DNA from 4 places in the Streptomyces purpurascens genome. Region 1 is predicted to be linked to each of the others. Evidence: riboswitches for the same ligand, from Rfam matches in the RefSeq annotation. Region 1 holds a riboswitch; each other region holds the start of a gene.

Region 1 (7,316 bases):
CGGTGAGAACCTCCGCCTTGGGCAGCACGCGTCGCAGCGGGACGACGACGTGGCGCGGGGAGATGTTGCCGGCGGCGGCTTCGGGGAGGAAGGGCTGGTAGGTCATGTACGACCGGGGGTCGACGACCGTGACGGTCGCCTCGCCGTAGCGCATCTTCTTCTGGATACGCCGAGCTGCGTACAGGCCTACGTACCCACCGCCTACTACGAGGATCCTGGGACGCTCCGTGGTGCTCATGCCATCGAGTATCCACCCGCCTCAGGGGGGTGGCTCGTGCGCCCCTTCACAAGCTCGGGCAGGGTGTGTGTTATCCTCCGCGGCTCGCGTGATCCATGTCATGGTGACAACCGGGCTCCTTTGTGCACCCCGGACCGTTGTCAATGCCGCGTGAGCTGCCTCTCTGGGCGGAAAGGGCCTCCGTGAGGCCACCCCGGAGTCCCGCTCCGGGCTCCTTCCCCGGCACCTCCATACCATGCTTCTGAACATGTTCAAAGGCACCTTGGGGCCCCGGATGGGTCAACCGGACCCCTCTTGTCGCTCTCGAGGGCCGAATTCCTTGTGAAGAACTTCACGAACTTTTCCGATGAGCTGCCGCCGGGGGGTTCACCGGAGCCCCCCGGACGCGCTCAAACGTGATCCATGCCTGCTCAGAAGCGGCCTACGCGACGGACCACGCGATGCCGTCGAGGATGTCGTGTTCGCTCACGACGACCTCCTCGGCGCCGATCCGCTCCATGATCGACAGCAGCACGAGGGCCCCCGCCGCGATCACGTCGACCCGGCCCGGGTGCATGGAGGGCACGGCCGCGCGCTCGGCGTGGGTGGAGCGCAGCAGCCACTCGGTGATCTCGCGGACCCGGTCGTGGGAGACGCGGGAGTGGTGGATGGCGGCCGAGTCGTACTCGGGCAGCTCCTGGGCGATCGCCGACACGGTCGTCACGGACCCGGCCAGGCCCACCAGCGTGCGGGCCTCGCGCAGCGGGACCGTCTCCTCGGCGAGGTCGAGGGCGGCCTCGATGTCCGCCCGCATCGCCGCGATCTGCTCCTCGGACGGCGGGTCGCTCACCACGCCGTCCCGGACCAGGTGACGCTCGGTCATCCGGACGCAGCCGATGTCCACCGAGCGCGCCGCGCGCACCTGGTCGTCGCCGACGACGAACTCGGTCGAGCCGCCGCCGATGTCCACGACGAGGTAGGGCTTCGGGAGGTGGTCTCCCCCGGCGAGCTCCTTGGTGGCGCCGGTGAAGGAGAACTCGGCCTCCTGGTCCCCGGAGATCACCTCGGGCTCGACGCCCAGGATGTCCAGCACGCCGCGCACGAACTCGTCGCGGTTCTCGGCGTCCCGGGACGCGGAGGTCGCCACGAACCGCAGCCGCTCCGCCCCGTGCTCCTTGATGATCCCGGCGTACTCGCGGCACGCCGCGAAGGTCCGCTGCAGTGCCTCGGGGGCGAGCCGGCCGGTGCGGTCGACGCCCTGCCCGAGCCGCACGATCGTCATCCGGCGGTCCAGGTCGACCAGCTCACCGGTGGCCGGGTCGGCATCGGCGACCAGGAGGCGGATGGAGTTCGTACCGCAGTCCACGGCGGCGACACGGGTCACTGGGCGGCCTCCTCGGCGTTCGTCACACACGGGCCCTTGCGCCACCACTCCGGCAGCATCTCGATCGCCTCGTCGCCGAGCGGGTTCACGCCGGGCCCCGCGGCCAGCGAGTGCGCCACCAGCACGTGCAGGCACTTCACCCGGTCCGGCATGCCGCCCGCGCTGGGGAAGTTCCGCAGTTCCTCGATCTCGTCCCGACGCCTGACGTAGTCCTCGTGCGCCGCCCGGTAGGCCGCAGCCAGCTCGGGGTCCGAGGCCAGCCGCTCGGTCATCTCCTTCATCACGCCGTTCGCCTCCAGCGTGCCGATCGCCGAGGCGGCGCGCGGGCACGTCAGGTAGTACAGCGTGGGGAACGGCGTGCCGTCCGGCAGCCGCGGTGCCGTCTCGACGACGTCCGGGTGCCCGCACGGGCACCGGTGCGCGATCGCGCGCAGACCGCGCGGGGGCCGACCGAGCTGCTGCTTGAAGGCCTCGACGTCCGCGTCGGTGGGCTCGGTGCGCGGGGTGGTCGGCGGGGGCGTTTCCATGACTGTCTTCAGGCTGTCTTTCTCTGAGTCAGGTATTCGAGTGTCAGATCTTCGAGTCGGTGGCCGGCTGGTCCTCGGGTTCACCGGGCGGAGGCGTCGGACTTGTCGACGCCGTCCCACACGTTCGCGTACCAGGGGCGGTCGGCCGTCCCGAGCACGGCGTGCGACTGCCGCGCCGCGTGCGGGTCGACGACGATGAATCCCGTCTCCCCCGGCATGACGTAGTGCAACCGCTGCCGGATCTGCTGTTCCGCGTACGCGTCGTCCTGCCAGCGCGCCTTCTGGTCGCGCAGCCGTTCGACACGCTGTCGGGCCTGCTGCTGTTCGCGCTGGAGATCGTCGATCTCGGCTTGCTGGGAGACGTACTCCCGCATCGGGTAGGCGAGGGCCACGATCAGCGTGCACATCACCAGGGCGAGCAGCGCGGCCCGGCCGGTGAGCCGGGAGCGGCGGGCCTGGCGCCGGGTCTGGGAGCGGTAGACCCGGGCCGCGGTCTGCTCGCCGAGCAACCGGATCCTGGTCGCGGTGGAGAAACGGTCCCGGTCCTTCACGGCCATGTCTCCCCGCTCTCCCGCTCCACCGTCCAACGCGCGTACGTCCCCGGACACGGTACGGGACCGAGTACGGGGACGTACGTACGACTGGCTCAGGGTTGACCCTTAACGGGTCAGCCCGGGTCAGCCCTTGAAGCGCGGGAAGGCGCTGCGGCCAGTGTAGACCGCCGCGTCGTCGAGGATCTCCTCGATGCGCAGCAGCTGGTTGTACTTGGCGACGCGCTCGGAGCGGGCCGGGGCACCGGTCTTGATCTGGCCGCAGTTGGTGGCGACGGCCAGGTCGGCGATGGTGACGTCCTCGGTCTCGCCGGAGCGGTGGGACATCATGCACTTGAAGCCGTTGCGCTGGGCCAGCTCGACGGCGTCCAGGGTCTCGGTCAGCGAGCCGATCTGGTTGACCTTGACCAGCAGGGCGTTGGCGGCGTTCTCGTCGATGCCGCGGGCGAGGCGCTCGGGGTTGGTGACGAACAGGTCGTCGCCGACGAGCTGGACCTTCTCGCCGAGCTTCTCGGTGATGGTCTTCCAGCCGTCCCAGTCGTCCTCGAACAGCGGGTCCTCGATGGAGACCAGCGGGTACGCGTCGACGAGCTCGGCGTAGTACTCGGTCATCTCGGCGGCGGAGCGCGTCTTGCCCTCGAAGGTGTAGGCGCCGTCCTTGTAGAACTCGGACGCGGCCACGTCGAGGGCGAGGGCGATCTGCTCGCCGGGGGTGTAGCCGGCCTCCTTGATCGCCTCGAGGATGAGGTCGAGGGCCTCGCGGTTGGAGCCGAGGTTCGGGGCGAAGCCGCCCTCGTCGCCGAGGCCGGTGGCCAGGCCCTTGCTCTTCAGGACCTTCTTCAGCGTGTGGTAGACCTCGGCGCCCCAGCGCAGCGCCTCGGAGAAGGACTCCGCGCCGATCGGCGCGATCATGAACTCCTGGATGTCCACGTTGGAGTCGGCGTGCGAGCCGCCGTTCAGGATGTTCATCATCGGCACCGGCAGCAGGTGCGCGTTCGGGCCGCCCAGGTAGCGGAACAGCGGCAGGTCGCTGGCCTCGGAGGCGGCGTGGGCGACGGCGAGGGAGACGCCGAGGATGGCGTTGGCGCCGAGGGAGCCCTTGTTGTCGGTGGCGTCCAGGTCGAACATCGCCTGGTCGATCAGGCGCTGCTCGGTGGCGTCGTAGCCGACGAGCTCCGGGCCGATCTGCTCGATGACCGCGAGGACGGCCTTCTCCACACCCTTGCCGAGGTAGCGGTTCGAGTCGCCGTCACGCAGCTCGATGGCCTCGAAGGCGCCCGTGGAGGCGCCGGACGGAACGGCGGCACGACCGGTGCTGCCGTCGTCGAGGCCGACCTCGACCTCGACCGTGGGGTTGCCTCGGGAGTCCAGGATTTCCCGGGCTACGACGACGTCGATGGACGGCACGAGCATCTCCTTCTTGATGTGACGCGGGTTCGCGGGTCGCGTGGACCCGGCGAGGTGCGGGCCGTGGTGGCTCGCGACATGAGCCTAACCGGCTCCGGCCGATCGGCCACCGGGTCGCCCACCCCATGGACAGAACCGAGAGTAAATTGTTTCCGAACGGAACAAAGCCGGAACGCAAAGACCGGCAGAAAAAACCCCGCCCCGGCGCGTACGGGGGAACACGCGCCGGGGCGGGGAGCCCGTGGGGACGGGGGTGGGCCGCTGCTTACTTCAGGTGCAGCTGCTGGCCCGGGTAGATGAGGTTGGCGTCCTCGACGATGTCCTTGTTCAGCTGGAACAGCTTCTCCCAGCCGCCCTCGACCTTCTCGTCCGCCGCGATCGAGCTCAGGGTGTCGCCCTTGGCCACCTTGTACTCGCCGTCGCCCTTCTTGACCTTCTTGCCGGTCGGGGTGGTGACGGTCTTCTTCGCGGCCGGGCGCTCGTCGGAGCGGGAGGCCGGCTGCTGCTGGGTCTCGCGGGACTCGGTGCTCTGCTGGCTCTGCTGCGAGGAGCTGCCGGAGTCGTCCGAGGAGGAGCCGCCGCCGCTGGCGTTCGACAGGCCCTTGCCGCAGACCGGCCAGGCACCCTTGCCCTGGCCCGCGAGGACCTTCTCGCCGATCTCGATCTGCTGCTCCTTGGTGGCCTGGTCGGCGGTGGCGGCGTACTTGGTGCCGCCGTAGCCGGACCAGGTGGAGGCGGAGAACTGCAGACCGCCGTAGTAGCCGTTGCCGGTGTTGATGGACCAGTTGCCGCCGGCCTCACACTGGGCGACGGCGTCCCACTCGGAGGCGGTGGCGGCGGAAGCGCCGCCGGCCGCCATCAGCGGGGCGGCGACAGCGGCGCCGGTGACACCGGCGACGGCGATGGCACGGCTGGCCTTGGACGGACGGCGGTGCTTGCCCTTGCTGGAAAACAGCATGGAAGGATCCCCTCACCGACGCCTGCGAGGTGAGCTGTCGGGTTCGGGCCGGTTGAGTTGCCCGGCCGCGTCCCTCCCGGGACACGGCTTCACCCCAAGCCCTTCCGGCGCAACTGGCCGGTCGGGCACTTACCTTGGGTCCCCCGCTCCTGCCTACGGCGCTTGACGCGACGACTGTTCCCGTACGGCCGCTGGCAGGATTCGGCGTTGCGGCAGCCGGGGCTCGTGGTGACGAGCGGTCCCGACCGTAGCCACGCGATCCGCCGAATTTCAAAGACGATCAGGGCTTCTGAGATCTATCTCTCACGTGCCCTAAACGGGACATTCGCCGCGAAACATGACGCGAACTCGCGCGGGTTCGGGGCGACTTCCGCCCCCGTTTCCGCACTGCCCGAACAGCTACTTCTCGTCCGCTTCGCCCTCTACCGTGAGCGTCTGACCGGGGCGGATGAGGTTCGGGTCGGTACCGACGGCCTTCTTGTTGCCGTCGTAGAGCTCGTGCCATCCGCCGCTGATGTCAAGGGAGTCGGCGATGGACCAGAGGCTGTCGCCGATACCCACGATGTAGGCGCCTTCCGACGAGTCGCCGGAGGCCTCGTCGCCGCGGTCGTCGCGCGAGGCGTGACGACCCGTGGACTCGTCCGTACGGCCGCTCTCGGGCGCGCGGGTCTCGTCGGCACTGGGGCCGCGGTGACGGCCGGAGCCGGAGTCGGTGCCGGTCTCGGTGAGCGCCGAAGAGTCGTCGTTCTGCTGCGAGTTGCCGGACTTGTCACGGTCGGGCGTCGCCGAGGGGGAGCTGTCGGGCTCCTGATCCTGCGAGGCGGAGTCCTCGGAGTCGGACGACCTGTCGGGCTTGGCGGAATCGTCCTTCGAGGTCGACGACTCGTCAGGGGACGGCGAGTCGGACGACGAAGGAGATGAACCGAGAGAGTCGAGCAATCCGGATGAATCCGACGAACCAGACGAGTCGGATGAGTCATCCGACTCGGACGCCTTCTTGTCCTGCTCGAGGCCGGAGAGCAGTCCGCAGGTACGCCAGGCGCCGACTCCCTGGTCGGCGAGGATTCTCTCGGCCACGGCTATCTGCTGGGAACGGCTGGCCAGGTCGGCGCTCGGGGCGTAGTCGAGGCCGCCGTGGTTCTCCCAGTCCTCCTGGGACAGCTGCAGGCCGCCGAAGTATCCGTTGCCGCTGTTCTGACTCCAGGCGCCGCCGGTCTCGCAGTCCGCGACCCGGTCCCAGGTCGTGGCGTCGGCAGCGCTGGCGCCGGAGGCCCCGAGGAGCGGGATCGCGATGGCGGAGCCGGTCACTCCGGCCGCGACGAGGAGAGCCGGAGCCTGGCGGGGGCGACGGTGCCGACCGTTCCCGGAGAGCATACGGAGACCTTTCGCGAGACAGCAGTGACCGGCGCGGCGGAGTGGATTTCCCAGGCCGCGCCGATGATGGGTGAACGTATAGGCAGACGATCACTTGTCACAAGTTAATGCCGCGTAGATCACGTGAAGATCACAAGCCTGACGGTGTGTCACCTTGAGGCGGGCGTGAACTCCACCGGCAGCGTGCGCAGCCCGCGCATGATCAGGCCGCCGCGCCACCTCAGCTCGGCCGGGTCGGCGGCGAGCCGGAGGTCCGGGAGGCGGGTGAGGAGCGTGGCGAGGGCGGTCTGGCCCTCCAGGCGGGCGAGGGGGGCGCCGAGGCAGTAGTGGATGCCGTGGCCGTATCCGAGGTGCTGGTTGTCGCGGCGGGCGAGGTCGAGCACGTCCGGATCGGCGAACCGCTCCGGGTCCCGGTCCGCGGCGGCCAGGACGACGAGCACCGGGTCGCCGGCCTCGATGTGCTGCCCGCCGATGGTGAGCGGCTGCGTCGCGAAGCGCCAGGTGGCGAGCTCGACGGGGCCGTCGAAGCGCAGGAGTTCCTCGACGCCGGTCTCCAGGAGGCCTCTCTCCCCGGCGGCGAGGGACGCCTGGAGCCGGGTGCGCTGCTCGGGGTGGGTGAGCAAGGCGTAGGTGCCGTTGCCGATCAGGTTCACGGTCGTCTCGAAACCGGCGAACAGCAGGATGAAGGCCATGGCAGCGGCCTCGTTCTCGGTGAGGTGCTCGCCGTGGTCGGAGGCGCGGATGAGACCGGAGATGAGGTCCTCGCCGGGGGTGGGTTCGGCGGGGAGCACCTCCCGCTTGCGGTGGATGAGGTCGGCGAGGTAGCCGCGCATCCTCTTCACGGACCGCGCCACGCCGCCCCGGGGGCCGCCCTGGTGACGGATCATCATGCCCGCCC
Region 2 (7,316 bases), 2.4 Mb from region 1:
CGGCCCAGCGAACGCCAGTACTGCAGGCACATCTTGACCGCGACCTCGACCGACACGGACCCCGAGTCGGCGAGGAAGACGTGCTCGAGGCCGTCGGGTGACATGTCGACAAGGAGCTTCGCCAGTCGTACGGCGGGCTCGTGGGTGAGCCCGCCGAACATCACATGGCTCATGCGCTCCAGTTGCCCGCGCGCCGCCTCGTTGAGCACCGGGTGGTTGTAGCCGTGGATCGCCGACCACCAGGACGACATGCCGTCGACCAGCTCTCCCGAGCCGTCGGCGAGGCGCAGCCGCACCCCGCTCGCCGACTCCACGACGAGCGGTTCCTGCCGTCCGGGCATCGGGCCGTACGGATGCCACACATGCCGCCGGTCGAGCTCCAGCAGCTCGGGCACCGTCAGCTCGGGCACCGTCCGCTCAGGCATTGGGCGCGAGGTCCGTTCCGGCGCCCCGGCGGCGGACGGCGACCAGGTCGGTACGGGCATCGGCGGCCGTACGGGGCTCGGCGGCCTCCGGGGCGGCGTCGGAACCGCAGCCTCCGCCACCCTCGGAGCCGCAGACCCCGCCGCCGTCGTGGCAGCCGCCGGACCGGTGCTCGGGCAGCGTCACCTGGTCGGTGCCCTCCACCTCGAACCCGGCGTCCGCGATCATCTCGAGGTCGGCCTTGCCCGCCTGGCCCTCGGTGGTCAGGTAGTCGCCGAGGAAGATCGAGTTGGCCAGGTGCAGGGCGACCGGCTGCATCGAGCGCAGATGGACCTCCCGGCCGCCCGCGATGCGCACCTCGACGTCCGGGCACACGAAGCGCACCATCGCCAGGATCCTGAGGCAGCGCTGCGGGGTGAGGTTCCACTCCTTGGCCAGCGGGGTGCCTTCGACCGGGATCAGGAAGTTGACCGGAACCGAGTCCGGGTCCAGCTCGCGCAGCGAGTAGACGACGTCCACCAGGTCCTCGTCCGACTCGCCCATGCCGGCGATCAGCCCGGAGCAGGCGGAGAGGCCTGCCGCGTGGGCCTTCTCGACCGTGTCCACGCGGTCGGCGTAGGTGTGCGTGGTCGTGATCTCCCCGTACGTCGCCTCGGACGTGTTGAGGTTGTGGTTGTAGGCGTCGGCACCCGCCTCGCGCAGCCGCTCGGCCTGCCCGTCGGAGAGCAGGCCGAGGCAGGCGCACACCTCGACGCCCTCGTTGTTGTCCTTGATGGCCTTGATCGTGTCGGAGACCCGGTCCACGTCCCGGTCGGTCGGACCGCGCCCGCTGGCCACCAGGCACACGCGCTTGGCGCCCCCGGCCACACCGGCAGCCGCCGCGTCGGAGGCCTGGTCGGGTTTGAGCCAGGTGTACTTCAGGATGCCGGCCTGGGAGCCGAGCCGCTGCGAACAGTAGGAGCAGTCCTCGGGACACAGGCCGGACTTCAGGTTGACGAGATAGTTGAGTTTCACCCGTCGGCCGAACCAGTGCCGGCGCACCTTCCCGGCCGCGGCCACCACATCGAGCAGGTCGTCGTCGGACGTCGCGAGGACGGCAAGTGCCTCTTCACGGGTCGGCAGCTCGCGCCGAAGCCCCTTGTCCACCAGCGTGTTCAGCAGGTCCATGAGAGCCGATCCTGTCCTACGGACCCGCTCCGGGCCAAGGAGAGTTCGTACAACAGAGTCGCTTCGAGGTGTGGGTATTGCCACATACTGACCTGCTGGTGGTCCCGCTAGTGTCTGTGCACTGCCTACAAATTTCCCGGAGGACCACCCATGGCGTTCGGCTGGATCGACGAGCAGGCGCGGGTGCGCCGCCGCGCCGGACTCGTACGGACTCTGCGCCCCCGTCCGGCAGCTTCGCCGCTCCTCGATCTGGCGAGCAACGACTACCTGGGGCTGTCCCGGCACCCCGAGGTCACCGAGGGCGCGGCCCGTGCCGCGCGGGTCTGGGGCGGCGGCTCCACCGGCTCCCGGCTCGTCACCGGCAGCACCGAGCTGCACGCGGAACTGGAACGGGAACTGGCCGAATTCTGCGGTGTCGAGGCGGCCCTCGTCTTCTCCTCCGGCTACGCGGCCAACCTCGCGGCGGTCACCGCGCTGGCCCCGCACGGCTCTCTGATCGTCTCCGACGCGGGCAACCACGCCTCGCTCATCGACGGCTGCCGGCTGGCCCGTGGCACGACCCAGGTGGTGGCGCACGCCGAGCCGGACGCCGTGCGCAAGGCCCTCTCGACACACGAGGGCGCGGCGATCACGGTCTCCGACACGGTCTTCTCGGTCGACGGCGACGCGGCCCCGCTCGCGGCCCTCGCCGCGGCCTGCCGGGAGCACGGTGCCGGGCTGGTGGTCGACGACGCCCACGGCCTGGGCGTCCTCGGCGACGGCGGCCGCGGCGCCCCGCACGCGGCGGGGCTGGCGGGCGCCGACGACGTCGGCGTCACGGTCACGCTGTCCAAGTCGCTCGGCAGCCAGGGCGGAGCCGTCCTCGGCCCCGCCCGGGTGATCGACCACCTGGTCAACGCGGCACGGACGTTCATCTTCGACACGGGACTCGCCCCCGCGGCGGCGGGGGCGGCCCTGTCGGCCCTGCGGCTGCTGCGCCGCGAACCGGAGCGGGCGGCACGGGCCCGCGCGGTGGCGAGCGAACTGCACGCACGCCTGACCGCCGCGGGTCTGGAAGCGGTACGTCCGGACGCCGCGGTGGTCTCGGTGCGTGCGCCCTCTCCCGAGGACGCCGTGCGCTGGGCGGCCGAATGCCGCGCGGCGGGCCTGGCCGTGGGCTGCTTCCGTCCTCCTTCCGTGCCCGACGGCATCTCACGACTCAGGCTGACCGCCCGCGCGGACCTGACCGGGGAACAGATCGAACGCGCTGTACGGCTGATCGGGGAGACGCGGCCATGAGTCGGCGTGACACGGCCGTGCGTCACACGATGACGGACTGAACGATGGCGGACTGAACGATGGCGGGCTGATCAGAAACGGTCAGATGCGGTCGACCGCGGCCGTGAACTCCGCCCAGCTCCCCGGTGAGAAGAGCAGCGCGGGCCCGGCCGGGTCCTTGGAGTCGCGCACGGCGAGCAGTCCGGCCCAGGGCGGGGTGTCCGGACACGCGGTCTCGACGCAGTTGTTCGCGCCGGTGCTGTAGCTGCTGCGCAACCACCGCACACCGTGCAGTTCGATGCTTGAGGGGACATGACGAGGCAGTGCACGCATAGGTGCCTCCTTACGCGCCGGCGGCTGTCCCGGCGATGTAATCCAACGAGTCCTCGGGCGAAAGGGCGTGGATCTGAAGGGCGTTGAAGGCCTCCGTGTAGGCCTGGAGGTCTTCTTTCCGCTCGAGGTAGAGGCTACTCGTCAAGTGGTCGAGAACAACAACGTTCAGATCAGAAGTGCTCGAAAATGAGAAGACAACGAAAGGGCCGGTGACGCCGATGTGTGCCCCGGCGGCGAACGGCAGTACCTGGAGCCGCACTTGGGGCAGGCGCGCCGCCTCGACCAGCCGCTCCAGCTGCCGGGCCATGACCCCGGGCCCGCCCACCTCCCGCCGCAGCACGGCCTCGTCCAGGACGGCGCTCAGTTCCAGCGGCGGATCCGCGCGCAGCACGTCCTGGCGGGCCAGTCGCACCTCGACCAGCGTGTCGAGCCGGTCCTCCGACAGCCCCTCCACCGCGGCCTTCGTCACCGCACGCGCGTACTCGGGCGTCTGGAGCAGCCCCGGGACGACGGTGGTCTCCAGCGTGCGCATCGCGGTGGCCTGGGACTCCAGGCTGATGAAGTCCCGGTAGGTCGGCGGCAGCACCCCGCGGTAGGCGTGCCACCAGTGGTGCCGGCCGCCCCCGTCGTCGGACTCCGCCAACACCAGGAGCAGCTCGCGAAGTTGGGAGTCTTCCACACCGTAGGCGTCGAGAAGTAACCGCACATCGGCCGGTTTCACCCCGCTCGTGCCCGTCTCGATCCGGCTGACCTTGGACTGGTGCCAGCCCACCAGCTGGGCCGCCTCACCGCTGGTGAGACCCGCCGAGGTGCGCAGCGCGCGCAGTTCGGCGCCCAGTTTCCGGCGGCGCACCGCGGGACCGTGCTGCATGGGCTTCTCCTTACTCCTTCCGAGCCACCCCAATACGGTCTCGCGTCGTAGAGTTCACCGCTTTGGGCGACAGATATATGCATATCTTGGTGGATCGCCGCCCTTCGCGGGTGTTCTGGTGGCACTCTGGCGGCGAAGCACCAGTCCGGGACCGTACTCGAACCATCCGCTCCGTGTCGGACTGCGGTCCCGTGGGAAAGGGACGACGTCGCCATGGCAGACCATTTGGAAACATCCGTCACTCTGCCGAGCGATCCCGCCTCGGTCTCCGCAGCGCGTGCCTACGTGGTGGACACGCTGGCGGAGTGGGGCCTGCCGGCGGACACGGAAGTGTCCGACACCGTCCGGCTGATCATCTCCGAGCTCGCCACCAACGCCGTCCAGCACACCTTCGGGCAGTCACCCACGTTCACGGTGGACGTCGTGCTCGACCGCGACGAACGGCTGCGCGTCGGTGTCACGGACAGCCACCCACGGCTCCCCAGACGGCTCCCCGCCGCCGTCCAGCAGGACAACGGCCGCGGACTGGTCATCATCCGCTGGCTGACCGCCGAATGCGGCGGCAGGCTCAGGATCCGCCCCACCCGTGAGGGCGGCAAGACCATCTCCGTCGAACTTCCGTGGACCGTCCCGGCCCAGCCCATGACGGCGGCGGGACAGCAGGAGCCGTAAGCCTCACCGCGGCACGCCGGCCCCGAGCGCGCGCACCCCCACCGGCGTGACCGACGTCCGCGCCGCCCTCTCCCCAAAGCCTGTCACCGCCGCCGCAGCGACGCCTCTCGGCGCGACGCTCCTCCCCGACGCGGTGCGGGGATCCTGACGGCGCCAGGGCGCGCCGCCTTCTCGACAGCGGGCTCCGGTTCCCCGCAGCCGCCGTTCGTCGCCTGCCGCAGCCCCGCCCGCCGCACCAGCCGGGGGAGCAGGCCCCACAGGCCGACGCAGACCAGGAAGGTCGCCGCCCCCGCGGCGATCCCGCCGGCCCGGCCGGTCGTCACGTCCACCACCAGCAGCACGGACCCGCTGAAAGCGAACACCAGCACGATCAGGCCGGTCGTGGCCAGTCGTGAGGAGACCTGCACGATGCGGGGCTTCGCGCCCTGCTGGAAGAGCGAGCGGTGCAGCGCGGCCGGCGCGGTGAACAGCGCCGCGGCCAGGACCGCCAGCAGCAGCGTGCTGACGTAGGTGACGCGCTGGGCCGTGTCGAGGGACGAGAAGCGCGAGGTGAAGGCGAGCGACAGCAGGAAGGCGAACAGGATCTGTACGCCCGTCTGGGTGACCCGCAGTTCCTGGAGCAGCTCGACGAAGTTGCGGTCGGCGCGCTGCAGTGGCGTCTCGCCGCGTGCGGTGCAGGGACTGTGCTCGGCCATGACGCGACGAGTAACCACTTGAGCCCGTGTCACGCTCCCGGCGTGCGGCGGCGCGTCTCAGGCGTCGCCGCACGCCGGGTGGGTCACTTCACGCGCCCGTACCAGACGCTCTTGGTCCAGATCTTCTGCAGCCGCACCACGTCCCCGCTCTTCGGGGAGTGCCAGAGCTTGTTCTTACCCGCGTAGATACCGACGTGGTACACGTTCCGGCCCGAGTGGAAGAACACCAGGTCTCCCGCCTTGCGGTTCTGGGCGGAGATGTGGCGGGTCTTGTTGTACTGCTGGGCGGCCGTGCGCGGCAGCTTCTTGCCGGCCTTCTTGAACGAGTACAGCGTGAGGCCCGAGCAGTCGAAGCGGTGCGGGCCGGTGGCGCCGTACTTGTAGGGCGATCCCTTCTTCGAGGCCGCTATCTGGAGTGCCTTGGTCGCCGGCGTGGCTGCCGCTGCCTCGGAGGAGAAGCCGGGGGCCACGATCGAGCCGCCCACGGCGGCGATGGTGAGGGCCGAGGCCGTACCGGCCCGGACCATGAGCGACGGGACACGATTGAGCGCAGTCATGCGCAACCCTTCGTCAGCCGCCTGTGAAGGATGACCTGTCGGATTCGGGCTGGCGAAGTTGCCCGGCCGCTGACGCGGCTTCACCCCAAGGGCTGCTCGGGACCGGTCATGGCGTGACCGTCCCGGCGACCCGTCGTGCTTGGGTCCTCCACTCCTGCCGATCCACTCCTGTCGACCGGTCATCCAGGCGGCGGCAGGACTCGGCGTCCGCCCGGATCGCCCCGCCGCTGTGGCGGGGGCTTGTCGTCAGTCAGGGATCTTGACTGATGGTTGTCATGAAATCCCAACGGAACCGGGGATTTGTGTTGTTACTCACCACTCACCCGTTCGGGTGGACACGTCTGTGTTCGAGTCGGTGTCCACCGTGCCGCGCACCGCCCGACCAGCGATGGAATGTCCCATTCCGCCCCTCCGTCGTGCGCGTCGCGCAACCGTGACGGTCCAAAAATTGGTGCCCCGTCTACTCCGAACAGCGGTACGTCGTTTGGCCCGTTTCGACTCAGGCCCGGACGCCGCGTCGACGGAGCGAGCGTCCGGGCCGCTGGATCCGCCGGCTCCGTGTCAACCGACGGACTCCGGGGGCAGGGTGACACGGGCGGTCCGGCGCTCGCCGTCCAGCACCCGCAGGGCCCGGGCCAGTGTGTCGGCGTGCAGTTCCGTCTCGCCCCGCTGGTGCATCAGGGCCAGCGCGTCGCGCAGCGCGGTCGCCTTGCCGACCAGGGCCTGGGCGGCGCGCAGTCCGCGGTAGGTGTCGCCGTGCAGCGCCGGGTTGATCCGGCCGAGCAGGTCCACGACCTCCAGGTAACGGTCGATCAACTCCGCCTCCGCTCGGGTCAGGGCGGGCAGCGGAGGCAGTTCGGGCGGCAGCACCGGCGGCTCACCTTCCGGTCGGCGCGGCCATGGTGGCCTTGCGGTTGGGGACGATCCGGTCCACCAGGCCGTACTCCACCGCCTCCTGGGCGGTGAGGATCTTGTCCCGCTCGATGTCCTCGCTCACCTGCTCCCGGGTGCGGCCGGTGTGCCGCGCGAGCATCTCCTCCATACGGGTCCGGATCCGCATCAGCTCGTCGGCCTGGATCGCCAGATCGCTGGCCTGTCCCTGGACCGGCTCGGGCAGGGCGGGCTGATGGATCACCAGGCGCGCGTCCGGCAGCATGGATCGCTTGCCCGGCGTGCCCGCCGCCAGCAGCACCGTGGCGGCCGCCCCGGCCTGGCCCAGGCAGACCGTCTCCACGTCGCAGGTGACGTAGCGCATCGTGTCGTAGAGGGCCGTCATCGCGTGGAACGCGCCGCCGGGGGAGTTGATGTAGAGCTGGATGTCGCGGTCCGGCGCCTGGTGCT
Region 3 (7,316 bases), 3.1 Mb from region 1:
GACGGCGCCCCAGCCGATGGTGAGGACGACCTCGCGGGGCAGGGTGCCCGGCTTGTACGACTCCGGGTTGGCGACGACCCGGCTGACCACGATCGACGAGATGCGGCCGATCTTCACGGACTCCGTCGACGTCGTGGCGTACGGCGTCGGGGAGGTGGTGTCGGCGGCCTGTTCGTCGGTGTGGCTGACGATGAAGCGGTTGTCGGTGAGGACGAGCACCGTCACATGCCGCCGCACCTCGTTCTGGTCGAACGTCGTTTCCTGGTGGACCAGGTACGACCGCATGGGCTCGCCGCCCACGGCGGCCTCCACCGCCTCGGCCACGAGGGCCGGGTAGTAGCCGCTGCGCTCGATCGCCGCCCGCAGCCCCTGGGTCGTCGTACTGGTCTTGGCCATGACGCCCATCCTACGGGGGCCCACCGACTGCGAGGCACAGCTCGCCCCCTGTCAGTACGCGGGGAGGGTCCGGGGGCCGAGGTCGTCGCGGGCGGGCGGTGTGGCGAGGCGGACGGAGGCGCCCAGGACGCTCAGGCCGTGCGAGGCGACGACGACCGGCTCCAGCGTGACCGCGACGACCTCGGGGTGGTCGTCCACCAAGCGGGACACCCGCAGCAGCAGCTCCTCCAGGGCGCGGGTGTCGGCCGGCGCGGAGCCGCGCCAGCCGAACAGCAGGGGTGCGGTGCGGATCGACCGCACCAGCGAGCTCGCCTCCCGGTCGGTGACCGGGATCAGCCGGTGTGCCGTGTCGCCGAGCAGCTGTGAGGCGGCGCCGGCGAGCCCGAAGGAGAGCACGGCTCCGGCCGCGGGGTCGATGACGGCCCGTACGACGACGTCCACGCCGCGCGGCGCCATCCGCTGCACCACGGGGCGCAGCTCGTCCGGTGCGCCGAACAGCTCGGTCAACTCGGTGTACGAGCGGCGCAGTTGATCCTCGTCCGTGAGGTCGAGGCGGACGCCGCCCAGGTCGGCGCGGTGGCGCAGGTGCGGGGCGGTGGCCTTGAGGGCCACGGGGTAGCCGAGGGTGCGGGCGGCCTCGGCGGCGGCGTCGGGGGTCGGGGCGGGCAGGGCGCGGTGGACATGGATGCCGTAGTGGCCGAGCAGGTCGCAGGTCTCTTCCGTGCCGAGCGTGAGTCCCTGCCCGCGCGCGAGCAGCCCGTCGATCAGCGCGGCGGCGCCCCGCTCGTCGATGTTCTCGTACTCGGGCACCTTGCCGGGGTCGGCGGCGTCGCGTCGCCACTGTGCGTAGGTGACGGCCTGGGCGAGGGCGCGGACGGCGCGCTCGGCGGCGGGGTAGGCGGGGATGAGGTGGGTGCCGTCGGGGGCCTCGACAGTGGGGGGTCGCTCTTCGGCGGGCGACGCACTAGGGGTGGTTTGCGGGGGAATGCCCGACTCTGCTTGTGGTGCCGTGCTCGCCGCCGCGGACAGGGCCTCGGCCAGGCCCCCGAGCTCCACGTGCACGACCAGGACGGGCTTGGCCGGGGCGGCGGCCGATGCCGAGCGCAGGGCATCGGCGAGGGCCGCGTCCGCGACCGAGACCTCCCCCACTGCCGGTATGGCCGTGACGACGACCGCGTCACACCGGTCGTCGGCCAGTGCGCGCGAGAGGGCCGCGTGGAAGTCCGCCGCGGAAGCGGCCGTGGTCAGGTCCTGCGGGGGGTGCGGCCGCAGGCCCTCGGCGAGGCACGCGTCGTACGTGAGCAGGCCGAGCGACTCGGAGTTGCCGAGGATCGCCACCCGGGGCCCGGCCGGCAGGGGCTGGCGGGCGAGGAGCAGGCCCGCGTCCACCAGGTCGGTGATGGTGTCGACGCGGATGACGCCGGCCTGCCGCAGCAGGGCCGAGACGGTCTCGTGCGGCAGCCGGGTCGCCCGGACGGCGTGCCCCTGGGGAGCGGCTCCGTGCCGCGCGCCCTGGACCACGACCAGCGGTTTCGCCGCGGCCGTCCGGCGGGCGAGGCGGGTGAACTTGCGCGGGTTGCCGATGGACTCCAGGTACATGAGGACGACGTCGGTGTCGGGGTCCTCGTACCAGTACTGGAGTACGTCGTTGCCGGAGACGTCGGCCCGGTTGCCGGAGGAGACGAAGGTGGAGACGCCGGTCACGCCCGTGACGCCGCCACCGCGGCGGTGCAGCCGGGACAGCAGGGCGATGCCGATGGCGCCGGACTGGGCGAACAGGCCGATCCGGCCCGGGCGGGGCGTCTCGGGGGCGAGGGAGGCGTTGAGCCGCACCCGCGGGGAGGTGTTGATGATGCCGAAGGCGTTCGGCCCGATGATCCGCATGCCGTACGTGCGCGCGTGCCGCACGAGTGCGCGCTGGCTCTCGCGCCCCTCCAGGCCGCTCTCGGCGTACCCGGCGGAGACCACGACGAGCCCCTGCACGCCGTGCTCGCCGCACTCGGTGACGACCTCGGTGACGTACTCGGCCGGTACGGCGACGACCGCGAGGTCGACCGGGCCGTCGATGTCGCGCACCGAGCGGTGGGCGGGCACCCCGTCGAGCTCCTTCTGCTCCTCGGGGAGGGCCTTGTTCACGGCGTACAGGCGGCCGGTGAACCCGGCGTCGCGGATGTTGCCGAGGACGCTGCGGCCCACACCGCCCGGTGTGCGCCCGGCGCCGATGACGGCGACCGAGCCGGGCGCGAGCAGCCGCTGCACGGACCGGGCCTCGGCGCGGTGTTCGCGCGCGTACTGCACGGCGAGGGAGCGGTCGGTGGGTTCGAGGTCGAACTCCAGACGGACCACGCCGTCCTCGAAGCTGCGCTTCTGGGTGTACCCGGCGTCCGTGAACACCTTGATCATCTTGTTGTTGGCGGGCAGCACCTCGGCGGCGAAGCGGCGGATGCCGCGCTCCCGGGCGACGGCGCCGATGTGCTCCAGCAGGGCGGAGGCGACGCCGCGGCCCTGGTGGGCGTCCTGGACCAGGAAGGCGACCTCGGCCTCGTCGGCAGGTGCCGACGCGGGCGTTCCGTCCGCGCCGATCCGGTCGTAGCGTACGGTGGCGATGAACTCGCCGCCGACCGTGGCCGCGAGTCCCACCCGGTCCACAAAGTCGTGGTGCGTGAAGCGGTGGACGTCCTTGGCGGACAGGCGAGGGTACGGCGCGAAGAAGCGGTAGTACTTCGACTCGTCGGAGACCTGCTCGTAGAAGCTGACCAGGCGATCGGCGTCATCAACGGTGATGGGCCGGATGCGCGCGGTACCACCGTCGCGCAGCACCACGTCGGCTTCCCAGTGGGCGGGATACTCGTGCCGGTCCGGCGAGGTCTGCATGCGCCCCAGCGTACGGCTAGCGCCTGACCGCGGGCGCGAGGCAGTCTGTGGAGGGCGTCAGTCGGGTCGAGGCCGCGATCCGACGGCACCCCGGGGCGGGTCATCAGGACCGCTCCGGCACAGCTTCACGTTATGGGAAACTGGTCTAGACAACCCTGAACACCGAAGGGCAGCAACACATGGCTGAGCGCCGCGTCAACGTCGGCTGGGCCGAGGGCCTCCACGCCCGCCCCGCTTCCATCTTCGTCCGAGCCGCCACGGCCGCAGGCGTCCCGGTGACGATCGCCAAGGCAGACGGCAACCCCGTCAACGCGGCCTCCATGCTGGCCGTCCTCGGCCTGGGCGCCCAGGGCGGCGAGGAGATCGTCCTCGCCTCCGACGCCGAGGGCGCGGACGTCGCCCTGGACCGGCTGGCCAAGCTGGTCTCCGAGGGGCTCGAGGAGCTTCCCGAGACCGTCTGAGTATTTCCCCGCGCCTGACCCGGCGCACCCTGAAGAGCTCGTCCGAATTCATCGGGCGAGCTCTTCGTCTTTCCCGTGAATTCCTTGCTGGCGGGCAGCAGAAATAATCCCCCGCGAATTACCCACTCTTTGTATACGGCTCCTGTGTTAATGCCGCAGGCTTGCCGTGTTTACGGCATGTTGCGAGTTCCTCACACGCTCGGCGCGCTCCCCGGCGGAGCCGAAACGCAGCCGGTGCGCGGCCGTCGCGCGCTCGGTGTGCAGCGCCGTGACCGCCCGCGCGCGCTCGCTGTCCCCGCGCGCCACCGCGTCCACGATCGCGCCGTGCTCGGCCCAGGACTCCACGGGTCCGGCCGGCGCCTCCACGGCGTACATCCAGGCGATCTTGTGCCGGAGCTGGGTGAGCATCGAGGTCAGCGCGGGGCTGCCGGAGGCCTGGGCGAGCGTCTCGTGGAACCAGCCGCCCAGAGAGCGCAGGTCGTCGCTGTTGCCCCGGCGGGCGCGCTCCTGGCCGAGCCTGACCAGGCCGCGCAGCACCTTCAGATGGGCCTCGGTGCGGCGCTGGGCGGCGCGAGCGGCACCCAGCGGCTCCAGCAGCATGCGCATCTCCAGCAGGTCGGCGGCCTCCTGCTCGGTGGGTTCGGCGACGCACGCGCCCGCGTGCCGCCGGGTGACCACGAAGCCCTCGGCCTCCAGGGTGCGCAGGGCCTCCCGGACGGGGACGCGCGAGACGCCGTAGCGGCGCGCGAGGAGTTCCTCGGTGAGCCGGCTGCCGCGCTCGTAGACACCCGCGACGATGTCGTCCCGGATGGCCGTGCACACCGAGTGCGCGGGAATACGCATGACCGACCTCCCCTTAATCCCCGTGAAACGTCGACTGGCGACGCGTGTTCCGTGACTCTATTGCAATGAGCCGGAATTTCCGACGGCAGGCAGGAAATCAGGGATATTTTTTGGACAGTCGGCCGTGGCGAACGCCGAAAGCCCCGGCTCGGGGAGCCGGGGCTTTCGGGAAGAACAGTCGCCGTCGGATGTTCAGACGTTCACGCCGTGCGAGCGGAGGTAGGCGACGGGGTCGATGTCGGAGCCGTACTCGGGGCCGGTGCGGGCCTCGAAGTGCAGATGCGGGCCGGTGACGTTGCCGGTCGCGCCGGACAGGCCGATCTGCTGGCCGGGGGTGACCTTCTGGCCCACCGAGACGCTGCTGGACGACAGGTGGCCGTACTGGGTGTACGTCCCGTCGTTCATCTTGATCACGACCTGGTTGCCGTAGGAACCGCCCCAGCCGACCTCGACGACCTCACCCATGCCGACCGAGTGGACGGCCGTGCCACTGGAGGCGTGGAAGTCGACACCGGTGTGGCTGCCGGAGGACCAGACGGCGCCGCCGGTCTTGTAGCCGGTGGAGACGTACGAGCCGGAGATCGGGGACACGAAGGTGTTGAGGCGCTTGCGCTCGGCCTCGCGGGCGGCGCGCTCCTTGGCCTCGCGGGCCTTCTCGGCCCGCTCCTTGGCCTCCTTGGCCGCCTCGGCGGCGCGCTCGCGGGCGGCCTCCTCGGCCTTCTTCTTGGCGACGGCCTCTTCGGCCGCCTGCTTCTGGGCGACGGCCTGGGCGTCGATCTTCTGGGCCACGGTGTCGCCCATGGTGACGACCGGGGTGAGGCCCGTCTGCTCGACAGCGGGCTCCGCGGCGAAGGCCGGGGCGGCCACGGTGCCGACGACACCGGTGGTGGCGAGGGCCGCGACACCCGCGGCGCGGGCCGTGCGGCGCTGGATCCGGCTGGGACGACGGTGCTTCCCGGTGGCGCGCGTGAACGCCATGTGGTGGCTGGTCCTTTCCTTCCCTCTCGCCTACCGGGTTAGCTGACGGGTTCGGAGCAGGAAGGTCTCCTACGGACCCCCTCGCGACTCGCGCGGGCGTCCGATTCACCCCAGGGACTACGGTGGGTCCCCGGCTCCCCTGGCTCGCGCCGTACGGGGACTCGGCGATGACTGTCCGGTGCCGCGGGTGCGGCGCACTGCCTGACGAACAGCCCGGACGACGCTAAGCGGCGCCACTTTCAATTCCCAAACGGATCCCGGCTTTTGTAGCGCATCCCACAGGGCAGACAGGCAACTCCCGCACCAATTCGGACATAAAGGAGCCCTGGCGCCTTAGAAGACAACCAGGGCCCCTACGCGCGCGTGGCGCTCGTCTCCCGCTACTCGGCGGCGACTACGGCGACTTCGCCGATGCCGAGGGCCTCCACGGGGCCCTTGATCTGCGCCGCGTCGCCGACGAGGACGGTCACCAGACGGTCCACCGGGAAGGCGCTGACGGCCGCCGCGGTGGCCTCCACGGTGCCGGTCGCGGCGAGCTGCCGGTACAGCGCGGCCTGGTAGTCGTCGGGCAGGTGCTGCTCGACCTGGTCCGCCAGCGTGCTCGCGACGGCCGCCGCCGTCTCGTACTTGAGCGGCGCCACGCCGACCAGGTTCTGCACGGCGACGTCCCGCTCGGCGTCGGTCAGCCCCTCGGCGGCGAGGGTGCGCAGCACCGTCCAGAGGTCCTCAAGGGCGGGGCCGGTGTTGGGCGTGTCCACGGAGCCGCTGATGGCGAGCATCGCGGCACCGGTCCCGTCCGGGGCGGACCTGAGGACCTGGGCGAACGCCCGCACGCCGTAGGTGTAGCCCTTCTCCTCGCGCAGGACGCGGTCCAGGCGGGAGGTGAGGGTGCCGCCGAGGCAGTACGTGCCGAGCACCTGGGCGGGCCAGACGCGGTCGTGCCGGTCCGAGCCGATCCGGCCGATCAGCAGCTGCGTCTGGACGGCGCCCGGGCGGTCCACGATGACGACACGGCCCGTGTCGTCGGCGGTCACCGGCGGCACCGGCCGCGGCTCGGCCGAGGAGCCGGTCCAGGCGCCCAGCGTGTCGCCGAGCAGCGCGTCGAGGTCGATGCCGGTGAGGTCGCCGACGACCACGGCGGTGGCCGTCGCCGGGCGGACGTGCTTCTCGTAGTAGCCGCGTACGGCCGCGGAGTCGATCGCGGCGACCGTCTCCTCGGTGCCCTGCCGGGGCCGCGACATGCGCGAGCCCGCCGGAAACAGCTCCTTGGAGAGCTCCTTGGCGGCACGGCGGGCGGGGTTGGCCAGCTCGTGCGGGATCTCGTCCAGGCGGTTGTTGACCAGCCGCTCGACCTCGCTGTCCGCGAACGCGGGCGCCCTGAGGGCGTCGGCGATCAGGCCGAGGCCCTTGGCGAGCCGGGAAGCGGGGACCTCCAGGCTCAGCCGGACGCCCGGGTGGTCGGCGTGCGCGTCGAGCGTGGCGCCGGCGCGCTCCAGCTCGGCGGCGAACTCCTCGGCGGAGTGCTTGTCGGTGCCCTCGGAGAAGGCCCGCGCCATGATCGTGGCCACACCGTCGAGGCCGGCCGGCTCGGCGTCCAGGGGGGCGTCCAGCAGCACCTCCACGGCGACGACCTGCTGGCCGGGGCGGTGGCAGCGCAGCACCGTCAGGCCATTGTCGAGCGTGCCGCGCTCGGGGGCCGGGAAGGCCCAGGGCTTGGCCTCGCCCGCCTGGGGCCGGGGGTGGAAGTCCATCGTGGCGAGCTCG
Region 4 (7,316 bases), 4.2 Mb from region 1:
TGCGGCGGAGGGCGACCTCGCGCATCTGCGCAAGCTGCTGGGCCGCCGTACGTCGGCGCTGCGCCGGCTGCGGTCGGCCGTACGGTGGTACGCCCCGACGGGCCAGGCCAAGGGCTGGCGCCTGTGGATCGAGGGCTGGGCGGCGGCACTGCGCGAGCCCGCGCTGCGGGAGGTCGCCCAGGACCTCGACCGGCAGTGGAAGGCGGCCATCGCCGAGGTCATCGCGGAGGGCGTGGCCGCCGGCGAGTTCCACTGCCCCGACCCGCACGGCACGGCCCTGCGCCTCACCGCCCTGCTCGACGGGCTCGCCGTCCAGCTGACGTCCTACGAGGGCGCGGTGCCGCGGGCGCGGGCACAGGAGTGGGTGGAGGAGGCCCTGTCTCGCGAACTGGGTCTGGAATCAGCGGCCTTGCCATAAGCAGCCCAGCGTCGGAGCTGGGGCCGGGTGGGTCCGCAGCCCGGCGTAGCGGGGTGCCGCCGCGCCCACCCGTGCCGCCCCCAGCGGCACGCATGCCCGCAGCGGCGGGGGGGGACTACGCAAGGGGACGTGTCGGGGGGTGTCCGCCCGCAGCTGGTTGGCGCGTCAACGCCAGTCAGTCGGCGTCCAACCCCATCGCGCCGTTCCGAGGACGGACACCCCCCGACACGGCCCCGACCCACCACCCGGCGAAAGGCGCCACACGCACCCTCACGCCACCGACCCGATCCGCATCCTGATGTCCTCCGGCGACAGCGCCCCCTTGGCCGTCACATGGTCCCCCGAAGACTCCCCGCGCAACCGGCGCCCGATCCACGGCACCAGGAACTCCCGCGCCCAGTGGACATTGTCCCGCCGGACGTCGAGGGTGCCGCGGGGCGGCTGCGGAGGCCACTCCTGCTCGGGATCGGCCGGCACCTCGAGGCCGAGCACCTGCCCCGCGCGGAGCGCCACGCGTGTGTGCCCGTCGGGCGACAGGTGCAGCCGGTCGGCGTCCCAGGCCCGACGGTCCTGGACACTGCGCAGGGACCACAGGTCGAGCACCGGGCAGCCGTACCGGTCGGCGATGGCCCGGACATGCCCGTTGTACGTGGCGATCTTGCCGCGCAGATGCTTGAGCACGGGTACGCCACGGGTGTCGAACCCGGTCGTCACCATCACCGTGCCGGCCACCGCGGTCAGCTGGGCGATGGCCCGTTCGAACCGCTCGGCCACCTCGTCCGGGTCGGTGCCGGGCCGGATGATGTCGTTGCCCCCGGCACAGAAGGAGACGAGGTCCGGGGCCATGTCGACGGCCCTCGGAAGCTGGTTCGCCACGATCTGGTCGAGGAGCTTCCCGCGTACGGCGAGATTGGTGTACCGGAAGTCGCCTTCGGGCCTGCGGTCGGCGAGCAGCACGGCGAAGCGGTCGGCCCAGCCGACGAACGCCCCGTCGGGGCCGGGATCACCGACGCCCTCGGTGAAGCTGTCCCCCACCGCCACGTACGACCCGATCACTGCTCTGCTGTCACTCTTCGAATCGTCTGCCACAGCCGCTCATGATTCACCCTCGAATGTGACCTACGCGACCGTAGGAAGGGGTTGACGGGCGGTGAGATAAGCCACTCCTAAAGTGTTCGCCAACTCCGGAATAGGCCGCCCCTCAGGGATGTTGCGGGGTCAGTCGCCAGACCCGGAAGCCCGTGATCCGGAAGTGGCTCCACACGGTCCGGAAGGCGAAGTGCCCGCTGGTGTACGGCTGTGGGTCGGTGTAGTCGAAGACGAGCCGCCCGTTGTTCCACCAGCGCACCGTCGACCCGTCGGAGACGATCCGGACCCGGTTCGGCTCGCCCGGGACCAGCAGCGGCTCGGTGTAGTCGTAGATCAGGGGACGCACACCGGCCTGGCCGACGTAACGCCGCAACCGGGTCGTGGTGTTGTAGTTGGCGCCGTACCCGGCGTAGTACGTCGTCAGGTGGTCGTACTCCTCCAGCGCCCCGCCACGCGGCGTCGCGAAGAGGTCGTCCGGGGAGCGGACGTCGGTCGCGTTCCAGAAGTTGTTGAGGTCCGAGACCCGGTCGTTGACCCCGCCCTCGGAGACGGGCGTGGCCGTGTACTCGAGGACGTACGGCCCTTCGAGGCGCCGTCGGAACCAGACGGTCGCTCCGCTCGGCACGTCGATGTCCAGGACACCGCGCGAGGCGGTGACCGTGCCGCCGCCCTGGAGTTCGGTCACCCACTGGGCGAGACCGTGGCAGAAGTCGTCGTGGGCGATCAGGCGGCGGTGACGGGGCGCGGCGCTCGCGGTCGCCGCCGGGGCGAGGGCGGCCAGGGCGGCTCCGGCCGTCATGGCTCCGAACGTTCTCCGGGTGGTCGGCACGGGACACAGCTCCTTCAGAAAGCGCTTGCACTCACGACGGGATCACTGTGTCCCAACTGCCGCATCCTGTCGATCCCTTGAGCCGATCGGCGGCCGCGCACACACCGAAGGCCGGACCCGGGGATCGGGGTCCGGCCTTCGGCCGCGTGTCAGGCAGGTGGTCGTGCGATCGGTCAGCCCACGGAGACGCCGTGCGAGCGCAGGTAGGCGACCGGGTCCACGTCCGAGCCGTAGTCCGGCGTGGTGCGGATCTCGAAGTGCAGGTGCGGTCCGGTCACGTTGCCGGTCGCACCGGACAGACCGATCTGCTGCCCGGCGGTCACGGTCTGGCCGGCCGAGACGGAGAGCGAGGAGAGGTGGGCGTACTGCGCGTACTTGCCGTCCTCGAGCTGAATGACGACCTGGTTGCCGTACGCGCCGCCCCAGCCGGCGGAGACGACCGTGCCCGCGCCGACGGCCTTGAGCGAGGTGCCGGTCGGGACGACGAAGTCGACACCGGTGTGGTAGCCGCTGGACCACATGCTGCCGGACATGTGGTACGGGGTGCCGACGGCGGCGCCGTCCACCGGGAGGCTGAAGCCGGAGGCCTCGGCGGCCGGCTTTGCGGCGGCCGGCTTCGCGGCGGTGCCGGCCTTCGAGGAGGACTCGGAGGCGGACGACTTCTCAGCCGACGCCTTCGGCTTCTCGGCCGCCTTGGGCGCGGACGACTGCGTCTTGGGCTCGCCCGCCGCCTTCTTGCCGACCGAGAGCTTCAGGCCCGGGTGGATCAGCGACGGATCGGCACCGACCGCGTCACGGTTGTCGGCGTAGAGCTTCTTCCAGCCGCCGCTGACGTTCTGGTCGTCGGCGATCTTCGCGAGATAGTCGCCGGCCTTCACGGTGTACGTGTGGGCGCCCGTGGCCTTTTCGGCGGCCTTCTTCTCGGCGGCCGGAGCGGACTGGACGGCCTTTTCCGGAGCCGACTGCGGGGTCGCGGCGTGGGCGCCGGCGGCCCCCATGAGCGGAAGGGCGAGGGCGGCCCCGCCGGTTCCGGCGACGGCGATGGAGCGGGTGAACCGCTGGGACTTCGGGCGGCGATGCTTACCCTTCGCGGGCATGGCGAATTCCTCTCCGGCGCCTGCGAGGTGAGCTGTCGGGTGCGGGCTGGAGATGCCCGGCCGCGCCGAAGTGCGGCTGAACCCCAAGCCGTTCCGGGAACCGGAACAGGCGTCGTACCTGTGGGTCCCCCGCTCCTGCCATACACGGGTCAGTGTGTGCGGGCTCCGGGCGGCGGCAGGATTAGGCGTCCGTCCGGATTGGTGTGGAACGTAAGCGACCGAGACGCAATGGGACAAGCTTGCGGTTGCCTGTGAGGGCGTTTTTCTTGACGCGTCGGCACATTTCCCGTCACCGAGCGTGGATTTCCGATCTCTGTTTTTCCTCAATGCCCCTGAATAACGCAAGAATTACGTGAACATGACGACAACACATCGTCACGAATATGACGATGGTCACGCACCCCGACCTCATCTCCTTTACGATCGGGGCACGTTATGCCGAAACACCTTAAGTGCCTTATTCGCCCTATTCGGACAGAACGGCTACTTGCGCTTAAGGCGGACGACCGCGGCATCCAGGTCCCCGCGCAGACCGACTCGCAGCCCGTGATGTGCCAGTACGGCCCCTCGGTGAACTTCGCCCGTTTCGAGGCATTCGTACGCTGCTGTCGGGTCGAGGTCCCGCAGCCGGAGCGCCGGAACGGGCTCGCCGTAGCGCTGCGCCTGGAGCCAGGCGAGGACGACGGTCTCGTCACCGAGGACGTACTGCACCGCGCTCAGGCCGCCCTCCGGGGGCCGCAGCCGGTACAGGTCGCCGCGCTGCACCACGGGCCGGATCTCCTTGTAGAGCCCCACCCACTCCCGCGCCTCGGCGAGCTCCTCCGCCGTCCACCGCGTGAGGTCGCCGCCCACCCCGAGCACCCCGGCCATGGCACTGACGAACCGGAACCGCAGGGAGCTGGCCCGCTGGTTGAGCATGGCGTTCGGGCTGTCGGTGACCCAGGCGGCCATGACCCGGGCCGGATGGATCTGGCTGAAGCCGTGCTGGATGGCGAGCCGGTCGAGCGGGTCGGTGTTGTCGGAGGTCCACACCTGGTCCGTGCGGCCCAGCACCCCGAGGTCGATCCGGCCGCCGCCGCCCGAGCAGGACTCGAAGGCCACCCCGGGGTGGGCCGCCCGCAGCCGGTCCAGCAGGGCGTACAGAGCGCGGACGTGGTCGACCCAGAGCCGCTGCGGGTAGGGGTCGTCCGGCCAGCCGGCGTCGGTGAAGCAGCGGTTGAAGTCCCACTTGACGTAGTCGATCGGCGCGCTGGAGAGCAGCCCGTCGAGCTGCTCCCACAGGTACTCCTGGACGTCCTCGCGGGCGAGGTTCAGCACGAGCTGATTGCGGAATTCCGTCCGCTTTCGTCCTGGTTGGTACTGCACCCAGTCGGGGTGCGCGCGGTACAGGTCGCTGTCCGCGTTGACCATCTCCGGCTCGACCCAGATCCCGAACCGCATGCCGAGACCGCGCACATGGTCGGCGAGCGGCTTCAGCCCGCCCGGGAAGCGGTCGGGATTGGGCGTCCAGTCACCGAGCCCGGCCCGGTCGCTGGTCCGGGACCCGAACCAGCCGTCGTCGACCACGAACAGCTCCACGCCCATCCCGGCGGCCCGCTCGGCGAGCGCCCGCTGCTGCTCCTCCGAGATGTCGAACTCGGTGGCCTCCCAGGAGTTGAACAGCACCGGCCGGTCCCGGTCCGCGTCCGGGACGATGTGGGTCCGCTGGTAGGCGTGCCAGGCGCGGCTCGCCCCGCCGAAGCCGCCGTCGCTCCAGAGCCCGGCGAAGACGGGGGTCGTGTACGACTCGCCCGTGCCGAGCATCAGCAGGCCCGAGTCGTCGTACCCGGCCCCGCCGGTGATCTGCACGCGCGCGTCCGGGAGTTGGGCGACCGCGATCCGCCAGGACCCGGACCAGCCCAGGGCGCAGCCGTAGACCTCCCCGCGCTCCTCGGTCGCGTCGGTGTCGAGCGCGACCCACGGCAGATGCTGGTGGGAGGTGTGGCCGCGGCGGCTGCCGATGACCTTCTCGCCGTAGGTGAGGGCGGAGCGCGCCAGCCGGGACTCTGCGCCCCAGCGGCCGTGCAGCTGGGACAGCCGCCAGGTGTCGCGGTCGGGCAGGGTCCAGGTGGCGGAGTCGGCGCGCAGCACCTCGACGGCCGGTCCGTGGTTCTCCAGGGTCACCCAGCGCTCGACGACATCGGCCGAGGAGCGCATCCGGTAGTGCAGCGTGACGGCCAGGTCTCCGTCGCGGAAGCGGAGCCGCAGCTCGCCGTCCTCGGTGTCATGGCCCTCGTAGGTCCACTCGGTGCCGCGCCGCTCGGCGGTGCGCACGGACAGGGCGGGCCTGGCGAAGCGGGGGCCGCCCTCGACCGGGTACTCCTCGCGCCCGTCGAGCGGGGACTCGAAGGCCCAGTAGTCGGGCAGCGGCCGGACGGCCAGGGCCTCGGCGTCGGCGAGGCCGATCCGGGCACCCCAGTGCAGGTGCAGCAGTTCGTCCCGGTCGGTGACATGGACGGCGTAACTGCTGGCCGGCCCCGAGAGCACCCATGTACGACCGTCTTCGGAGATCTCCAGCATCAAAGCCTCACAGATTCGAACAAGCCCGACCAGGTGCGACCAGGCACGAACATCATCAAGGGCTTCGGGGGCTCCCGGCAACGCCTGTGGACAACTCATTGCCCCAGGCAGGCATGTCGTATCGTCGGGTGGTGCCCGTCGACGAGCCGCGCCGGCGGCGCCGATTGGGAGGAGCCCCCGTGACACAGCAGGTCCCCTCGACCGAACCCGAGCTGGCCGCAGTGCGCAACTTTCGCGATGTGGGCGGACTGCCGACCGTGGACGGACGGCGGGTGCGGCAGGGAGTGCTGTTCCGCAGCGGCCACCTCGCGCACGCGACCGGTGAGGACGCCGCCTTCCTGACCGGCCTGGGCCTGCACACGATCTTCGACTTCCGCAACGAGGCCGACCAGAAGCTCGAGGGGCCGGATGTCGAGCTGCCGGGCGTGCGCAATGTGAACCTGCCGCTGAGCGACCCCGCCGACGGCGCCGAGTTCTGGAAGCTGGTCCGCGACGGCGACCTGGAGCAGCTGCGGGCGATCCTCTCGGACGGCAAGGGCGCGGGCCGGATGATCGCCTCCTACCGCACGATCATCAAGCACCGCACCGCCGAGCACTCGAAGGTGCTGCACGCGCTCGCCGAGGACAGCGTCCCCGCGCTGATGCACTGCGCGGCGGGCAAGGACCGCGCGGGCCTGTCGGTCGCGGTGACGCTGCTCGCGGTGGGCGTAGAGCGCGAGGCGATCGTCGAGGACTACCTGAAGTCGAACGCCAAGCACCGCCGCTACAAGGTGCGGCGCAGCGGCTCCGCCGACTCGGCCTACTCCCCCGAGGTCATGGAGCTGCTCAGCCCCCTGTTCGACGCGCGCGCCGAGTATCTGACGGCGGCCTTCGACACCATCGAGGAGACCTGGGGCGGCGTCGAAGCCTATCTGGAGAAGGGCCTCGAGATAGCTCCGGAGACCCGCGAGAGCCTGCGTGAGCGACTGCTCGACTGACGGACGGCACGGCCCCGGCGGGCTACTTGGCCCCCAGCTCGAACAGCAGGTACACGAAGGCCGCGAAGAGGTGTCCCACGACGAGGTAGACGAGCAGGCGCACCCACAGGGCGCGGGGGAACTTCTCCTCCATGTCCTTCACGGCGTGTCTCCAGGGGTGGGGCCCAGGCACAGGGTGGCCGTCGGGCTCTGCATCAGGGTGTGGACGAAGAGCAGCTCGACGCCGTCCTGGTCCTCGGCGGCGATCCGGTGCGGGGTGAGCGAGTCGAAGTGGGCGCTGTCGCCGGGCGCCAGCCGGTGGGTGGCGTCCCCGAGGCGCAGCCGCAGCCGGCCCCGCAGCACATGGA

What was found. Region 1 has a riboswitch for cyclic di-AMP ahead of OHU35_RS17170 (transglycosylase family protein). Riboswitches for the same ligand answer to the same signal wherever they lie in the genome.
Region 2: linked by a shared signal. The riboswitch ahead of OHU35_RS06270 (C40 family peptidase) and the one ahead of OHU35_RS17170 (transglycosylase family protein) in region 1 are both predicted to bind cyclic di-AMP.
Region 3: linked by a shared signal. The riboswitch ahead of OHU35_RS31610 (M23 family metallopeptidase) and the one ahead of OHU35_RS17170 (transglycosylase family protein) in region 1 are both predicted to bind cyclic di-AMP.
Region 4: linked by a shared signal. The riboswitch ahead of OHU35_RS36370 (LysM peptidoglycan-binding domain-containing M23 family metallopeptidase) and the one ahead of OHU35_RS17170 (transglycosylase family protein) in region 1 are both predicted to bind cyclic di-AMP.

What each region holds. Positions count from the first base shown of each region.
Region 1 is NZ_CP108341.1:3,800,240-3,807,555, forward strand. It holds gene OHU35_RS17145 (NAD(P)/FAD-dependent oxidoreductase) at 1-238, opposite strand, end outside; gene OHU35_RS17150 (exopolyphosphatase) at 660-1,601, opposite strand; gene OHU35_RS17155 (DUF501 domain-containing protein) at 1,598-2,128, opposite strand; gene OHU35_RS17160 (septum formation initiator family protein) at 2,209-2,685, opposite strand; gene eno (phosphopyruvate hydratase) at 2,806-4,086, opposite strand; gene OHU35_RS17170 (transglycosylase family protein) at 4,352-5,044, opposite strand; cyclic di-AMP (ydaO/yuaA leader) riboswitch at 5,049-5,215, opposite strand; gene OHU35_RS17175 (transglycosylase family protein) at 5,444-6,418, opposite strand; gene OHU35_RS17180 (cytochrome P450) at 6,568-7,316, opposite strand, start outside.
Region 2 is NZ_CP108341.1:1,380,044-1,387,359, reverse strand. It holds gene OHU35_RS06305 (adenosylmethionine--8-amino-7-oxononanoate transaminase) at 1-410, opposite strand, end outside; gene bioB (biotin synthase BioB) at 418-1,590, opposite strand; gene OHU35_RS06295 (8-amino-7-oxononanoate synthase) at 1,741-2,868, shown strand; gene OHU35_RS06290 (DUF397 domain-containing protein) at 2,950-3,180, opposite strand; gene OHU35_RS06285 (helix-turn-helix transcriptional regulator) at 3,191-4,051, opposite strand; gene OHU35_RS06280 (ATP-binding protein) at 4,265-4,723, shown strand; gene OHU35_RS06275 (DUF6328 family protein) at 4,807-5,418, opposite strand; gene OHU35_RS06270 (C40 family peptidase) at 5,502-5,975, opposite strand; cyclic di-AMP (ydaO/yuaA leader) riboswitch at 5,979-6,191, opposite strand; gene OHU35_RS06265 (hypothetical protein) at 6,537-6,845, opposite strand; gene OHU35_RS06260 (ATP-dependent Clp protease proteolytic subunit) at 6,853-7,316, opposite strand, start outside.
Region 3 is NZ_CP108341.1:6,923,846-6,931,161, reverse strand. It holds gene OHU35_RS31630 (DUF5998 family protein) at 1-396, opposite strand, end outside; gene OHU35_RS31625 (GNAT family N-acetyltransferase) at 448-3,270, opposite strand; gene OHU35_RS31620 (HPr family phosphocarrier protein) at 3,450-3,731, shown strand; gene OHU35_RS31615 (GntR family transcriptional regulator) at 3,879-4,574, opposite strand; gene OHU35_RS31610 (M23 family metallopeptidase) at 4,767-5,552, opposite strand; cyclic di-AMP (ydaO/yuaA leader) riboswitch at 5,565-5,729, opposite strand; gene OHU35_RS31605 (pitrilysin family protein) at 5,933-7,316, opposite strand, start outside.
Region 4 is NZ_CP108341.1:8,001,064-8,008,379, reverse strand. It holds gene OHU35_RS36385 (TetR/AcrR family transcriptional regulator) at 1-418, shown strand, start outside; gene OHU35_RS36380 (SGNH/GDSL hydrolase family protein) at 689-1,474, opposite strand; gene OHU35_RS36375 (DUF6250 domain-containing protein) at 1,620-2,336, opposite strand; gene OHU35_RS36370 (LysM peptidoglycan-binding domain-containing M23 family metallopeptidase) at 2,510-3,433, opposite strand; cyclic di-AMP (ydaO/yuaA leader) riboswitch at 3,438-3,598, opposite strand; gene OHU35_RS36365 (alpha-galactosidase) at 3,917-5,992, opposite strand; gene OHU35_RS36360 (tyrosine-protein phosphatase) at 6,172-6,969, shown strand; gene OHU35_RS36355 (DUF6126 family protein) at 6,992-7,111, opposite strand; gene OHU35_RS36350 (helix-turn-helix domain-containing protein) at 7,108-7,316, opposite strand, start outside.